DNA from 4 places in the Arthrobacter sp. 01T425 genome. Region 2 is predicted to be linked to each of the others. Evidence: riboswitches for the same ligand, from Rfam matches in the RefSeq annotation. Region 2 holds a riboswitch; each other region holds the start of a gene.
The links. Region 2 has a riboswitch for thiamine pyrophosphate ahead of thiC (phosphomethylpyrimidine synthase ThiC). Riboswitches for the same ligand answer to the same signal wherever they lie in the genome.
Positions count from the first base shown of each region.

Region 1 (3,614 bases), on a different contig from region 2:
CAGCGCGGGTCCGGCGTGAAATCCATGAGTTGCCGGCACACGGCGGCAGCGGCGGGGGTCAGCAGGACGCCGTGCCGGAAGAATCCTGTGGCGATGATGAGTCCCGGGACGTCGCCGCCGTCCGCTTGTGCGATCCGCCCCAGCAGCGGGGCATTGTCCGGGGTTCCGGGCCGCGCCCGCGCCGTGGCTTCCAAAAGCTCCAGCTCGGCGACCGCAGGCACCAGCTGCTGGGCATCCCGCAGCAGCTGGTAAATGCCGCCGGCGGAAACCGCGTGCGGATCCGACGGTCCATCCTCCCGCTGGGTGGCCCCGATCACCACGGTGCCGTCCTGGCGGGGGACGATGTACACCGGGATGCCGCGCACCATGCCCCGCACGGTGGCCGTGAGCAGCGGCTGCAGATGCGGAGGCACGCGGAGCCGGAGGATGTCGCCGTAGACGGGCCGCAGCGGCAGCGCCAGCCCGGCCGGAAGCTCCTCGAGCGCGGCGGCGCCGAGCCCGTTGGCGACCACGGTCTCGGCAGCCCGTACGGTACCGCCGCCAGCCAACCGCACACCTGCCACCTGTCCGTCCTGCCACAGCAGGCCTGCCGCGCGCCGCCGGACGAAGCTGCCGCCTTCCGCACCGAGCACGCCGGCGAGCCGGGTGATCAGCAGGCGGGGGTCCACCTGGTGGTCGGCCGGGATGTCGAAGGCACACGAGATGCCGGGACTCAGCAGGGGCTCCCGGGTGCGCGCCTCGCGCACTGTCAGTGGCTCCACGGCCAGGCCGCATGCCTTCTGGACTTCCCTCAAGTCCGCGAGCGCGCGCCGGTCCGCCGCGTCGGCCCCCACCGCCAGGGTCGGCGTCGTTAAGTAGCCGGTACCCGCCGGGGAATCCGCGCCGGCGGCAACGGCGTCGAGAGCCGCAGCGAATCCTGGCCACAACCGGGAGGCCTCAAGCATCAGTTCCAGGAGCTGTTCCTCCTGGTAGTGCAGTTCACTCACGGGGGCCAGCATGCCGGCCGCGGCCCAGCTGGCTCCGCTGCCGGGAGCATCATCGATCAGGACCACGGATCGGCCCGAGCGGATGGCCTCGAACGCGATGCCATGGCCGATCACCCCGCCGCCGATCACGGCCACGTCGGCAGTCGTATCCCCCGCGATGATTCCCTCTGCGGTACCGGGCCCCGTGTCACAAACCTGGGCGTCGGCGTCATTTGCGGCTCCGGCCGCACGGCCTGCTCGTGTGCCCATGAAAAATTCCTTCCCTACGCCGGTACTAGCCGGATCAGGTCAAGCGGTCGGCTCTGACGCCCTCTCAGCCGGGCAGCGGCGACATGGCTGCTGCGGGCTCCCGCGGTATGCGCCCAGTTTAGAGGAACTAGGCTGGTCCCATGAGCCAGGACCCTCTCCACACCACCGCCCGCCTCTATCTCTGCACCGACGCCCGCAGGGACCGCGGCGACTTCGAGGACTTCGTGGATGCCGCCTTCGCCGGCGGCGTGGACATCATCCAGTTGCGCGACAAGTCGCTCGAGGCCTCCGAGGAGCTGGAACTGCTGGAGGTCCTGCACACCGCAGCGCAGCGCCACGGGCGGCTGTGGGCCGTCAATGACCGGGCGGACATCGCCTCCCTGTCCGGGGCTCCGGTGTTCCATGTCGGCCAGAAGGACATTTCGCTCGACGCCGCCCGCGGCTTTCTCGGCAAGGATGCCGTGATCGGTCTGTCCACCCACAGCCCGAAGCAGGTGGACGCCGCCATCGCTGCCGCGCCAGGCCGCAAAGGGCTCGATTATTTCTGTGTGGGCCCCGTGTGGGCGACGCCCACCAAGCCCGGGCGCGCCGCCGTCGGCCTCGATCTGGTGCGCTACGCCGCCCAGGCGATCGGCGGGGCGGACGCGGAGGGAACCGGCAGGGTCAACGAAAGCGTGCTGCCGTGGTTCGCGATCGGCGGGATCGACCTCAGTAACGTGGAGCAGGTAGTCGATGCCGGTGCCCGGCGGATCGTCGTGGTCCGGGCGATCACCGACGCCACTGATCCGGCCCACGCCGCCGGAGCCTTGCTGGCGGCGCTGGACGCCGCCGCATCCTAAGCAGGTCCCACCCGTAATGCCGGCCGGCACTGAAACTATCCGGCGAGACCCAGCTCCGTCATCCGGCGCGCGTGGTTCGCTGCGAGTTCGGCCGCCAGGCCGTTGACCAGCGCCCGGGCGCCGGCGTCGTCCAGCCCCGACAGTCCGCCGAGGAACGCGTGCTCAGCGCTGACACGCTGGGCGTGGTTCAGTACTTCCCCCAGCAGACGCCTGGCCCACAACGCCAGGCGCGACGCCAGCCGGGGGTCATCGGCCAGGGCCGCCTTGATGCGCGCCTGCAGCACGGCCGTGGACTCACCGGTGGAGCGGACCTGCCCGATCAACTCACGGGTCGCGGCGTCGACGTACCGGCCCACGACGCCGTAAAAGTCCGCGGCGACCGTGTCGATCACGTAGGCCTTCATGAGGGCCTCGTACCAGTCCGACGGGCGCGTGCGTTCGTGGAAGTGGTCCACCGAGGGCTGGAACGGCAGCATGGCGGCCTCCGTATCCAGGCCCATGTGTTCGAGCCGGATTCGGACGAGTTCGTAATGCTGGAACTCGACCACCGCCATCCTGCCCAGCAACGCACGGTCATGCAGCGTGGGCGAATACCGGGCACTCGAGGACAGCCGCTCGAAGGCGGAAAGCTCGCCGTACGCCAAGACTCCCAGCAGGTCGGCAAGGAAGCTGTTGTAGAGGGCAGGATCGTCCGCAGTTGCGCTCATCTTCCAAGACTAATAGCGGAAATCGGGCTACCCTGATTTTCGTGTCACATCATCGCCTGACCCCCAGTGTCCACGAGCAGCAGAACCAGCTTGCCGGGGCACTCAAGGCGTTGCGCACCACGCTGGAACTGCCCGGCCCGTTCCCCGAGGGTGTGCTGCGCGACGCGGAGGCGGCGGTGGCCGAGCACAAGCTCCCGGACCTTGACCTCACGCACGTCGAGTTCGTGACTATCGATCCGGCATCGTCCACCGACCTGGACCAGGCCCTGTTTATCGAACGGAGCAACGGCGGCTACAAGGTCTTCTACGCCATCGCCGACGTCCCCTCCTTTGTCGCCCCGGGCGGGGCGCTGGACGCCGAGACCCGGCGCCGCGGCCAGACCTTCTACACCCCGGACGGCAGGATTCCGCTGCATCCGGAGATTATCAGCGAGGCCGCCGGCAGCCTGCTCGCCGGGCAGCTGTGCGCGGCGTTCGTCTGGGAGTTCGAGCTCGACGCCGCGGCAGAGGTCGCCTCGGTCCTCGTGCGCCGGGCACAGGTCCGCAGCCGCGCGAAGCTCAACTACAAAGGCGTCCAGGCCGAGCTCGACGCCGGCACCGCGGCGCCCGTGCTGCAGCTGCTGAAAGAAGTAGGCCTCAAACGGGTGGAACTGGAACGACTGCGCGGCGGCGCGAGCCTGAACATGCCGGAACAGGAGATCCAGCAACTGCCCGACGGCGGCTACCGGATCGTAGCGGCCCCGCCGCTGCCGGTGGAGGACTGGAACGCCCAGATTTCACTCATGACCGGGATGGCCGCCGCGGCGCTCATGCTCCAGGGCAAAGTCGGCATC
Region 1 covers NZ_JBFTPY010000014.1:1,691-5,304, forward strand. The annotation lists gene thiO (glycine oxidase ThiO) at 1-1,235, opposite strand, end outside; TPP riboswitch at 1,229-1,349, opposite strand; gene thiE (thiamine phosphate synthase) at 1,376-2,074, shown strand; gene AC1DNG_RS15410 (ferritin-like fold-containing protein) at 2,110-2,781, opposite strand; gene AC1DNG_RS15415 (RNB domain-containing ribonuclease) at 2,823-3,614, shown strand, end outside.
Region 1: linked by a shared signal. The riboswitch ahead of thiO (glycine oxidase ThiO) and the one ahead of thiC (phosphomethylpyrimidine synthase ThiC) in region 2 are both predicted to bind thiamine pyrophosphate.

Region 2 (3,614 bases):
GCTGGCAGACGACGGCCGCGGCGAGGCCGGCGGCCATGTCGTGGCCCATTCGCAGGGCGCGATCGCTGCGATGATGGCCGCCGTCGAACGGCCCGACCTCGTCCAGTCGCTGACCCTGGTGGAACCGGCCTGCCTGTCCCTGACCGCGGAGCTCCCGGCCACCGCCGCGCACCGGGCCCTGATGCAGCCGCTCTTCGACGTCCGCCACAACCTCAGCGACGACGACTTCCAGCGGGAGTTCATCCGCCGCGCGTTCGCGGCGGATGCCCCCGGGGCCACGACGCCGGAGGCCCTCCGGGCTGCGCGCCGGCTCCGCCTGCAGGCGCCGCCGTGGGAAGCCCCGCTGCAGATCGTGCCGGGCGTGCCGACCCTGGTCCTGACCGGCGGCTGGGAACCGCTGTATGAGGAAATCGCCGGCTACCTGCGCGAGACAGGCGCCCTGCACCGCACGGCGCCGGGAGGGCACCGGCCCCAGGATTCAGCCGAAGGGGACCGGGCCATCCGCTCCTACATCGCCGAGGTCAGCCGGCACCAGCACGCCCGGGCGTCCTAGGAAGCTGCGGGTCCTCCCACTGAGGGCTGCGGCAGGTAGACCTTGCCGCCCGAGGCGAGGAACTCGTTGCTCTTCGCCCGCATTCCGGCCGTCATCTGCGCTAGGGCCGCCTGCGAATCTGCTGATCCGTATTCGTCCCGGATGTCCTGGCTGATCCGCATGGAGCAGAACTTCGGACCGCACATCGAGCAGAAGTGGGCTGTCTTGGCCGGCTCCGCGGGAAGCGTCTCATCATGGTAGGCCTCGGCCGTGACCGGGTCCAGGGACAGCGCGAACTGGTCCCGCCAGCGGAACTCGAACCTTGCCTTGGACAGGGCATCGTCGCGTTCGTGCGCGCCGGGGTGGCCCTTGGCGAGGTCCGCGGCATGGGCGGCGATCTTGTAAGTGATCACCCCCGTCTTCACATCGTCCTTGTTCGGCAGCCCGAGGTGTTCCTTGGGCGTGACGTAGCAGAGCATGGCAGTGCCGTAGCGGGCGATCTCGGTGGCGCCGATCGCCGAGGTGATGTGGTCATAGCCCGGTGCGATGTCCGTGACGAGCGGCCCGAGTGTGTAAAACGGGGCGCCCTTGCAGAGTTCCTGCTGGCGCTCCACGTTTTCCCGGACGAGGTGGAAGGGCACATGCCCGGGGCCCTCCACCATGACTTGCACGTCGAAGTCCCAGGCCCGCTGCGTGAGCTCGGCCAGGGTGTCCAGTTCGGCGAACTGTGCCGCGTCGTTGGCATCCGCCGTCGCGCCCGGCCGCAGCCCGTCGCCCAGGGAGAACGCGACGTCGTAGCGGGCGAAGATCTCGCACAACTCATCGAAGTGGGTGTACAGGAAGTTCTCCCGGTGGTGCGCCAGGCACCAGCCGGCCATGATGGAACCGCCGCGGGACACGATGCCGGTGACCCGGTTGGCCGTCAGCGGCACATACCGCAGCAGCACGCCGGCGTGGATGGTCATGTAGTCCACGCCCTGCTCGCACTGTTCGATCACGGTGTCCCGGAAGATCTCCCAGGTCAGGGCGTTCGCCTCACCGTTGACCTTCTCCAGCGCCTGGTAGATCGGGACCGTTCCGATGGGGACGGGGGAGTTACGGATGATCCACTCGCGCGTGGTGTGGATGTCGTCCCCGGTGGAGAGGTCCATGACGGTGTCCGCGCCCCACTGCGTGGCCCACTGGAGTTTGTCGACCTCCTCGGCGATGGAGCTGGTCACGGCGGAGTTGCCGATATTGGCGTTGATTTTCACCAGGAACGACTTGCCGATGATCATCGGCTCGGATTCGGGGTGGTTGACGTTGTTGGGAATGATCGCGCGGCCCGCGGCCACCTCGCTGCGCACCAGCTCCACATCGCAGTTCTCGCGCAGCGCGACGAACCGCATTTCCTGGGTGATGACACCGTCCCGGGCGTAGCGCATCTGCGTGACGGTCCTGCCCTCAACGGCCCGGCGCGGCACCGGCCGGCCGCCCCGCCACTCGGCCGACGCAGCACCGCGGCGCACCGCCGATTTGCCGTCGTCGAGCAGCTCCCGTTCGCGGCCGGCGTAGGGTTCGGTGTCCGCCCTGGCCTCAATCCAGGGGGTGCGGAACGGTTCCAGCCCGCGGACCGGATCGCTGCCCGGGCCGGCAGTGCGGTACACCCGGAACGGCGGGTTCCGGACGCCGCCCGGGGAGGGTTCCAGGGCGATCTCGGTCACCGGCACGCGGATGCCATGCTCCTGGTCCGTGCTGAAGGCCAGCGAGTGGGACTTCAGCGACTGCGTGGCGGCTGCGGACTGAATTTGGACAGGGCTGTGCTGTGTCACTTGGGTGTTCACGGAAAAGCTCACTTCCTTCGCCGGCATTACCCGGACAGGTTCAACGGTCGCAGGCTGCGTCAGCCCGATCTCAGCCCCTGCAGGGGCACCCGTGTGGTCGTAGACGAAACTACCACGCACCTCCGGCCGGCCCTCGAGTGTGACGGAGTGCGGTCGGGCCGCGGTGTTAGCGTGGCATTGTGACTCTGCCCAGGGCCGTGCCCCGCATCCGGATGGCGACGCCGGAAGACCTCCCGGCGCTGCCGGTTCTCGAGGCCTCAGCAGACCGCATCCTCGAAGCGGAGCTGGGGAACCAGACGCTCCCGGCTCCGGAGTTGACGACGCCGGTTGAGCCGCTCTTCATACTTGTCGCCGGAAACCCGCCCGTAGGGTTTGCCCGCGTTGACGAGGTCGGCGGCCAGGCCCATCTGGAACAACTCTCCGTGCAGCCGGACTCCGCCGGGCGGGGGATAGGACGGTCCCTGGTGGAGGCGGCCCTTGATGCGGCCCGGAGCCGTGGCTATTTATCGATGACGCTTTGCACCTTCGCAGGCGTCCCGTTCAATGCGCCGTTTTATGCGAGCTGGGGTTTCGAGGAACTCGCCCAGCCAGGACAGGCGTTGGGCGCCCTGCGGATCCACGAAGCGCAGCTGGGGCTGGACCGTCTTGGCCGGCGGATCGTCATGCGGATTAGGCTTTAGGTCATGACCGGCATCATCGAGTTCAGCGGGCCTATCCTCACCGCGGCGGACCAGGAACGCCGCGGGCTCTGGTCGGTGGGCGGCCTGCTAACCTTCCACCGTCCGGCCGCCGCGCCTGACCTCGTACTCGACGGCTGGGTCATGCCCGGCCTCGTGGACGCGCACTGCCACATCGGCCTCGGCCCGGGCGGGGACGTTACCGAGGACACCGCGGAATCCCAGGCCCTGGCGGACCGCAACGCCGGGACGCTCCTGGTCCGCGACGCCGGCGCCGTCCACAACACACGCTGGCTCCAGCAACGCGCGGACCTGCCCCGGATCATCCGCTCCGGCAGGCACCTCGCCAGGACCCGGCGGTACCTGCCTGGCCTGGCCGTCGAGGTCGAACCGGAGGATCTCGTCGAGGCCGTGCGCAAGCAGGCCCGCGCGGGCGACGGCTGGGTCAAGCTCGTGGGGGACTGGATCGACCGCGACGCCGGCGATCTCGCCGCCAGTTTTCCCGCCCGGACGGTCAAGGACGCCGTCCAGGCCGCCCACGATGAGGGGGCCCGCGTCACCGCACACTGCTTCGCCGAAGAC
Region 2 covers NZ_JBFTPY010000015.1:86,665-90,278, forward strand. The annotation lists gene AC1DNG_RS16260 (alpha/beta fold hydrolase) at 1-553, shown strand, start outside; gene thiC (phosphomethylpyrimidine synthase ThiC) at 550-2,355, opposite strand; TPP riboswitch at 2,351-2,458, opposite strand; gene AC1DNG_RS16270 (GNAT family N-acetyltransferase) at 2,535-3,035, shown strand; gene AC1DNG_RS16275 (amidohydrolase family protein) at 3,039-3,614, shown strand, end outside.

Region 3 (3,614 bases), on a different contig from region 2:
GGACCGGACGCGGCGCGATGGTGCGGAAGCCGTCGCGCAGCCCGGCCCGCCGCGGCCGTTCGCGGGACACCGCGAGCGCGTCGGCCGCGAGCAGAGTCTGTCCCGCGCCCCGCGCCGGTGTGCGCATCCGCGTCGCCGGGACGTAGCCCGGCACCCAGACGCCCGCACCGATGAGCATGTCCCGCGCCTCGGCCAGGACCCGGTCCGGCGGTCCGTCAATCAAGACCGCGGAGTCCGTGGCGGACCCTGGCTGCAGCACCACGATCCTGTCCACCAGGTCTTTCCAGACCCCCACCCGGTGCTCCACGACCACCAGCGTGGCGCCTGTCCGGTCCAGGCAGCGGCCCACAGCGTCGCGGACCTCCAGGACGCCCGTGGGGTCGAGGTTGGCGGTCGGCTCGTCGAGCAGCAGCAGCCCTGGCCGCATCGCGAGGATCCCGGCGAGCGCGAGCCGTTGCTTTTGGCCGCCGGAGAGGGCCGCCGTCGGGTGGTCCAGCGGCAGCTGTCCCAGCCCGACGTCGTCGAGGGCCTCGCGCACGCGCGGCCAGATCTCCGCCGCCGGGACGGCGAGGTTCTCCGCCCCGAAGGCGACGTCGTCGCCGAGGCGGGAGAGCACCACCTGCGTTTCCGGGTCCTGCTGCACCAGCCCGGCGCGGCCGCGCTGCGCCCGTGGCGCGGCACCGTCGATCAGGAGGCTGCCGGTCTCGTCTGTGTTCTCGGCGTCGCCGGAGTCGCCGGGGTCCCCGGAGTCGCCGGCCGCGCCGTCGCCCAGAACGCCGGCCAGGGCGTGGAGCAGCGTCGACTTGCCGGCGCCGGAGGGCCCCAGCAGGAGCACGCGCTCCCCCGGCCGGATGTCCAGGTCAAGGCCGCTGACGGCGGGCCTGGTCCGTCCGGCATGCCGCCAGCCCCAGCCGCGGGCCGTGACGGCGGCCGGCCGGACGCCCGGTGAAGATCTCATGATTCTCTGCAGGATTCAGCGACGGGGCTCAGGAGAAGACGGGCTCCGTGGCGGCCTTGCGGGAGGCAAAGGAGCCCAGCACTCCGGTTTTCGCCAGGCCGCGGGTGGCGAGCCAGGCCAGTCCGCCGGCAATCACTGCGCCGGAGATCGTGGTGAAGACGATGTAGGCGAGCTTGTCGCCGGCTTCGTAGGCGATGTTCCAGCCCCACGGCAGGAAGGAGTCGTTCAGGCCGCAGAAGAGGCCAGCGCCGGCGCCGGCCAGCACGGAGACGGGCAGGTTGAACTTCTTGTAGAGGAAGGCCGCGAAGACCAGTTCGGCGCCGAGGCCCTGCAGGATGCCGGAGATCAGCACCGTGGTGCCGTACTGCGAACCCATGATGAGCTCGCCGGTGGCCGCGACGGTTTCGCAGAAGAGTGCGGCGCCCGGCTTGCGGATGATGAGCATGCCCAGCACCGCCGGGATCATCCAGCCGCCGGCGTAGAGTCCGCTCAACGGCGGGTAGACCGCGTTGACCGGAGTCGAGATCAGGTTCGCGCCCTGGGACCAGGCCCAGAAAATGACGCCGCCGGCAACGGCGATCAACGCGGCCACCACAATGTCCACCACGCGCCAGCTGTAGTTGCGCCGGGCGGATGAACGGCTGGCGGAACCATGCTGTGCTGAAATATCTGTCATGTCGTCCTCCTGAGGAACAGGAGGGGAGGGTGCGCCGGCCGGTCTCGGCTTCCGCCGCCCTCCGCGCACCCTGAGAACTCGACTCCCTTGCGCCGGTACTAACCGGATCAGGTTCGAGGGTCTGCGGCTGTCCGCACTCTCAGCGCCCACCAAAGGTTTCCCCGGATTGTTCCGGCGATGCCCGACGGCGGCGCTCCCCTGTCGTAATTATTTTCGCCCTTGTGGGCTGGCTCAGTTTACACCCGGACGGCCGGGTTTTCAGTGGTGTGCCGTCACAATCGTGGACCGGACGGCGGCAGTCCCGGCGGCCCGGAAATCCCTCTTGGTAGAGTCGTCGTGCCGGACCCCCGGACCCGCCAGCGGGCGGCCTCGTCACCCACCGGAAAGCTGGAATATTTTGTCGCACACACCGGTCACCCAAGATCCCTCCGGGGAATACGATCCCGACTCCAATGAGCCGCAGCCGCGGGGTTCCCTGGCGGCGCTCATTGGCCGCGTGCTGGCCGAGATAGAGGCGCTCCAGTTCGCGTCGTTCAGCAAGGATGACGCCCTGGACCTCGGGCTCCTCCTTGTCGAGCTGGGCAGGCAACGCTCGCTGCCCATCGCCGTCGACATCACCAAAGGTGAGCAGGTGCTCTTCCACGCCGCGCTGGACGGCGCCACACCGGACAATGAGCGCTGGATCAACGCCAAAAAGCGCACCGCCCTGCGGTACGAGGTCCCGTCCCTGCTGGTGGGCCTCCGGGCCCGCGCTGCCGGCGGAAGGATCGAGGACAACGCCTGGTGGGATCAGTCGGAGTTCGCCGCCCACGGCGGGGCGTTTCCCATCTACGTGCGCGGCACGGGCGCCGTCGCCGTCGTCACCGTCTCCGGCCTGCCCCAGAAGGCGGATCACGAACTCGTGGTCGAGGCCCTGCGGATGGTCCTCACCCCGGAACGCTAGGCTAGGGGAAAACCGTTCCCGTCCCAAGGAGACCGAAGAATGAACATCCTCATCAAGCTGCTCGGCACCGGCGTCAGCCTCCTGGCCGGCTTTGCCGGCACCAAGCTGGTGGACACCATGTGGGAAAAGTCCACGGGCAACAAGCCGCCCAAGGGCCAGGAGGACGACGTTCCCACCACCCTGCGCTCGGCCCTGACGTTCGCCCTGATCTCCGCCTCGGTCAGCGCCATCATCCAGGTGCTCGCCAACCGCGGCACCCAGCGCGCGATCACCCGCTTCGCCAAGACCCAGGACGTCGTCTGACCTGACGCGACTGGCCGCGGCGCCCGCCGCGGCAGTCGAAGGCCCCGGCCGGGTCCGCCTGGCCGGACGGGGGCGACGTGCCGGCCGGGTCCGCCTGGCCGGACGGGGGCGACGTGCCGGCCGGGTCCGCCGGGCCGGACGGGGGCTCAGCGGTCGTCGTCGTCCGCTCCGTGCGTGGCCGCCTGCTGGGCGGCCTTCTGGACTACCGCCTCGAGCTCGTCGGAGCTCAGCAGCTCCGGGTGCAGGTGCTTGGTCCGGTAGCCGGCCCGGCCCACCATGTGGGCGGACACGGGGACGGTGAGCAGCTGGAAGAGCCAGGCCACCAGCAGGACGGGCCACACCGACCAGGTGCGCATCTGCAGGCCGAGGGCCGCCAGCAGCAGGAACAGGCCGAGGACCTGCGGTTTGGTGGCCGCGTGCATCCTGCTCATGAGGTCCGGGAATCGCAGCAGCCCGATGGCGGCCGCGAGGGACATCAGGGCTCCTGTCACCATGAACACGGCGGAGACGGCGTCGATCACTGTGTCAGGATTCACGGACGCCCTCCCGCCTGTCGGCCACGAACCGGGCCACGGTGACCGAGCCGACGAAGCCGATCAGGGAAATCGCAACGAGCAGCATCAGGTTGTTCAGGTGCCGGTTGGCGGCCATGTCGATGCACAGGGCCGCGCCGAAGATGGCCAGCAGCACGTCGGCGGCCAGAACCCGGTCCAGCAGCGAGGGCCCCCGCGCGA
Region 3 covers NZ_JBFTPY010000005.1:72,739-76,352, reverse strand. The annotation lists gene AC1DNG_RS08030 (ABC transporter ATP-binding protein) at 1-958, opposite strand, end outside; gene AC1DNG_RS08025 (ECF transporter S component) at 987-1,634, opposite strand; TPP riboswitch at 1,701-1,844, opposite strand; gene AC1DNG_RS08020 (heme-degrading domain-containing protein) at 2,032-2,577, shown strand; gene AC1DNG_RS08015 (DUF4235 domain-containing protein) at 2,617-2,880, shown strand; gene mnhG (monovalent cation/H(+) antiporter subunit G) at 3,027-3,374, opposite strand; gene AC1DNG_RS08005 (MrpF/PhaF family protein) at 3,406-3,614, opposite strand, start outside.
Region 3: linked by a shared signal. The riboswitch ahead of AC1DNG_RS08025 (ECF transporter S component) and the one ahead of thiC (phosphomethylpyrimidine synthase ThiC) in region 2 are both predicted to bind thiamine pyrophosphate.

Region 4 (3,614 bases), on a different contig from region 2:
GAAGCCATGACCGTGGTGGACGTCAACACCGGCAAATTCACCGGCTCCGGCGGCAACCTCGAGGAAACCGTCACCAAGAACAACCTGGAAGCGGCCGAGGAAGTCGTCCGGCAGCTGCGCCTGCGCGATATTGGCGGCATCATCGTGATCGACTTCATCGACATGGTGCTCGAATCCAACCGCGACCTCGTGCTGCGCCGCATGGTGGAGTGCCTGGGCCGGGACCGCACCAAGCACCAGGTGGCCGAGGTGACCTCGCTGGGCCTCGTGCAGATGACCCGCAAGCGGATGGGCACCGGGCTGCTGGAAGTCTTCGGCGAACAGTGCGAAACATGTGCGGGCCGCGGCATCGTCACCCACGACGAGCCGGTGGAGCACCGCCGCGCCAACACGGTCGCCGCGGAGCACTATGTGCCGCGCACCGAGGCGCAGCCTGCTGCCCGCCCGGAACGCAAGAGCCGTCGCCGCGGCCGGGGAGGCCAGGGCGGAGAGACCGCGCCGACCGCACCCGCGCCCGTCCACGCCGAACCCACCGAGGCCGAACGCCACGCCAAGGCCGAGGCCACCCGTGCCGCGCTGGCCAACATCGCTGCCGCGGCGCACGCCGCGCACCTGCACGACGGGGAGGCAGCCGCAGCCAGCGACGCCGGGGCCCGCCAGGCCGCCGTCGACGCCGTCACGCAGCTCGCAGCCGCCGACGAGGCAGCCGGCCGCCCCGCAACGGTGCTGACGTTTGGCGGCGAGCAGGTGGCCCTGCCCTTCGTCGAGCACGCGGAGGACGCGCCGTCACCGGCCCTGACCCTGGACCTGCTGACCGAGGCCTTCGCAAACCTGGGCGAAGCCGAGGCCGGCAAGCCGGACCAGGCCGCCGGCCTGGCGGCCGGTCAGGCAGCAGCTGTTGCCGCACCGGAAGCCACGGCGCCCGAGGCGCCGTCGGCCGTCCGCGCTGCGGAGGCGCCGTCGTCACGCACAGCTGACACCACGACGCTGCGCGGCCGCCGCGGGCGCCGCAACCGGAGTGCCAGCCGCGCCCAGGGCGCAGCCAACGAAACCTCCGTGGAGCACCGCGAGGCAACCCGGCCGGCCGCGGCCGGATCCGTCCACGAGGCCAAGGCTCCCGCCGCGGCCGGGCCTGCGTCCATCCCGGCCGGCAACGAGCCGATCATCCTCGGCGTCGGCGTGCCGGCGTCGGAGCTGTAGTCCTCCGCGACTGACCACGTCCCCGTCCGGTCATTATTTCGACTGGTCGGGCCGCGGGTCCGGGTCAGGGCAGACGTAACATACGTCCGCCCGGGCCCGGGCCCGCTCGTGCGTTAACGGGTCCTCCGGGTGGCAAGGGCTAGGCTGGAACACTGACACGGGGTGCCGGGCATCGGGCCGGCTGAGATCCAGACCCGTTGAACCTGTCCGGTTAGCACCGGCGAAGGGATGTCTTCCTTGTCCGCGAAATCGAATCCGTCCGAGTTCCTCCCGCCCAATTTTCTGCACAACGAGTCTCTGCCGGCCCCGCCGCGCATTCCCCGCGTGCTGGCCATCGCCGGCTCCGATCCCTCCGGCGGGGCCGGAATCCAGGCCGACCTGAAGAGCATCGCGGCGAACGGAGGCTACGGCATGGCCGCCATCACCGCCCTGACAGCGCAGAACACGCAGGGCGTGCGCGCCGTCCACGTCCCCCCGGCGTCGTTCCTCACGGCGCAGCTGGACGCCATCAGCGACGACATCGGCATCGACGCCGTCAAGATCGGCATGCTCGGTGACGCCGCCGTGATCGACGCCGTCCGCGGCTGGCTGGAAAAGGTGCGCCCCGCCGTCATGGTCCTGGACCCGGTGATGGTCGCCACCAGCGGTGACCGGCTCCTGCAGGAATCGGCCGAGGCCGCCCTGCAGGCCCTCCTGCCGCTGGCGGACCTCATCACGCCCAACCTCGCCGAACTCGCCATCCTGCTCAAGGAACCCGTCGCTGCCGAGTGGTCCGAGGCCCTGGCGCAGGGCAAGCGGCTGGCCGCCCTGACCGGCACCACCGTCCTGGTTAAGGGCGGACACCTCCAGGGCGCCGGGCCGGGGGACGGGCATGCCCACGACGCCGATGCCCACGACGCCGCCGGCCACGGCGCCGGCACCGGCTGCCCGGATGCGCTGGTCAACACCGGCGGCCTGCTCGGCCAGGAAACGGTGGTGGTGCCGGGGGAGCGGATCGCGACGCGCAACAGCCACGGCACCGGCTGCTCCCTGTCCTCGGCCATGGCCACTGTGCAGGCCAGGGTGGGGGACTGGGAAGCGACGCTGCGGGAAGTCAAGCCGTGGCTGCTGGGCGCGCTCCGCGGAGCCTCGGCCCTGGACGTCGGCTCCGGCACCGGCCCGGTCCACCACTTCCACCACCTGCAGCACCTCCAGGCCGGGCAGGGTCCGGCGGCGGGGGAGTTCGCCGCAGCCCTGCGCGCAGGAGCCGCGGGCGATCTTGAGGCGATCTACGCCCTGGACTTCGTCCGCGGACTGGCCGACGGCACCTTGCCCGAGCACGAGTTCGCGTACTACCTCGCCCAGGACGCCATCTACCTCAACGGCTACTCCCGGGTCCTGGCCCGGGCCGCGGCGATTGCCCCCACCGAGGCCGAGCAGCTGTTCTGGGCCCGTTCGGCGCAGACCTGCCTGGAGGTCGAATCCGAGCTGCACCGTTCCTGGCTCAGCACGCGCCTCACGGCCTCCACCCTGGGCCCGGTCACGAAAGCGTATGTGGACCACCTGCTGGCCGCCTCTGTCTCCGGCAGCTATGGCGTCCTCGTGGCGGCGGCGCTGCCCTGCTTCTGGCTCTACGCCGAGGTCGGTTCCACGCTGCACCGGGAGTTCCTGGCCGGCGGCGCCCCCGGGGAGCACCCATACGCCGGCTGGCTGCGGACCTACGCCGACGAGGACTTCGCCGCCGCGACCCGGCAGGCCATCGCGTACACGGACACGGCGGCCGGGCGGGCATCGGAGAGCGAGCGGCAGGCCATGGCCCTGGCTTTCCGGCAGTCATCGCGCTACGAAGTGGACTTCTTCGACGCGCCGCGGCTGTACGCCTGACGCGAGCTGGTCCGGACTACCGGTACGATGGTGGGGCACGGTTCCGGAAGTCGTTGCGGCAACACAGCTCAAGATGGTCAAGATCCCGGCCAAGAACATTGGCAGGGACTTTGCATCAAGATGTTGTGGCGCCTATCACGGACTACCCGCCGGAACCAGCCTCATTTGCGGCCGAAGGCAAAATTAGCGTATTCTAGATCTTCGGTGCTTACGCCAACACTTGGGTTATGACCCTGAGAACGGTCCGCTTGGAATTTCAAATGGATTTGTTCCGGGGATAGCTCATGGGTTCCCCCGAGGAATCCACCGGCGTTGAGGCACAGCGTGAGCCGGTCCAAAGAATTTGGCCCCTGGTTCCGCACGCAAATCTAGTAATAAACGTCGAGAGAAGTGAGTTCCCCAGTGGTGTACGCGATTGTCCGCGCAGGCGGCCGCCAAGAGAAGGTTTCCATTGGAGACTTCGTTACCCTGAACCGCGTCCCCGGTGGAGCCGGCAGCACCTTTGAGTTGCCCGCACTGCTCCTGGTGGACGGTGACAAAGTCACGTCTGC
Region 4 covers NZ_JBFTPY010000001.1:75,293-78,906, forward strand. The annotation lists gene AC1DNG_RS00390 (Rne/Rng family ribonuclease) at 1-1,200, shown strand, start outside; TPP riboswitch at 1,349-1,446, shown strand; gene AC1DNG_RS00395 (bifunctional hydroxymethylpyrimidine kinase/phosphomethylpyrimidine kinase) at 1,516-3,063, shown strand; gene rplU (50S ribosomal protein L21) at 3,466-3,614, shown strand, end outside.
Region 4: linked by a shared signal. The riboswitch ahead of AC1DNG_RS00395 (bifunctional hydroxymethylpyrimidine kinase/phosphomethylpyrimidine kinase) and the one ahead of thiC (phosphomethylpyrimidine synthase ThiC) in region 2 are both predicted to bind thiamine pyrophosphate.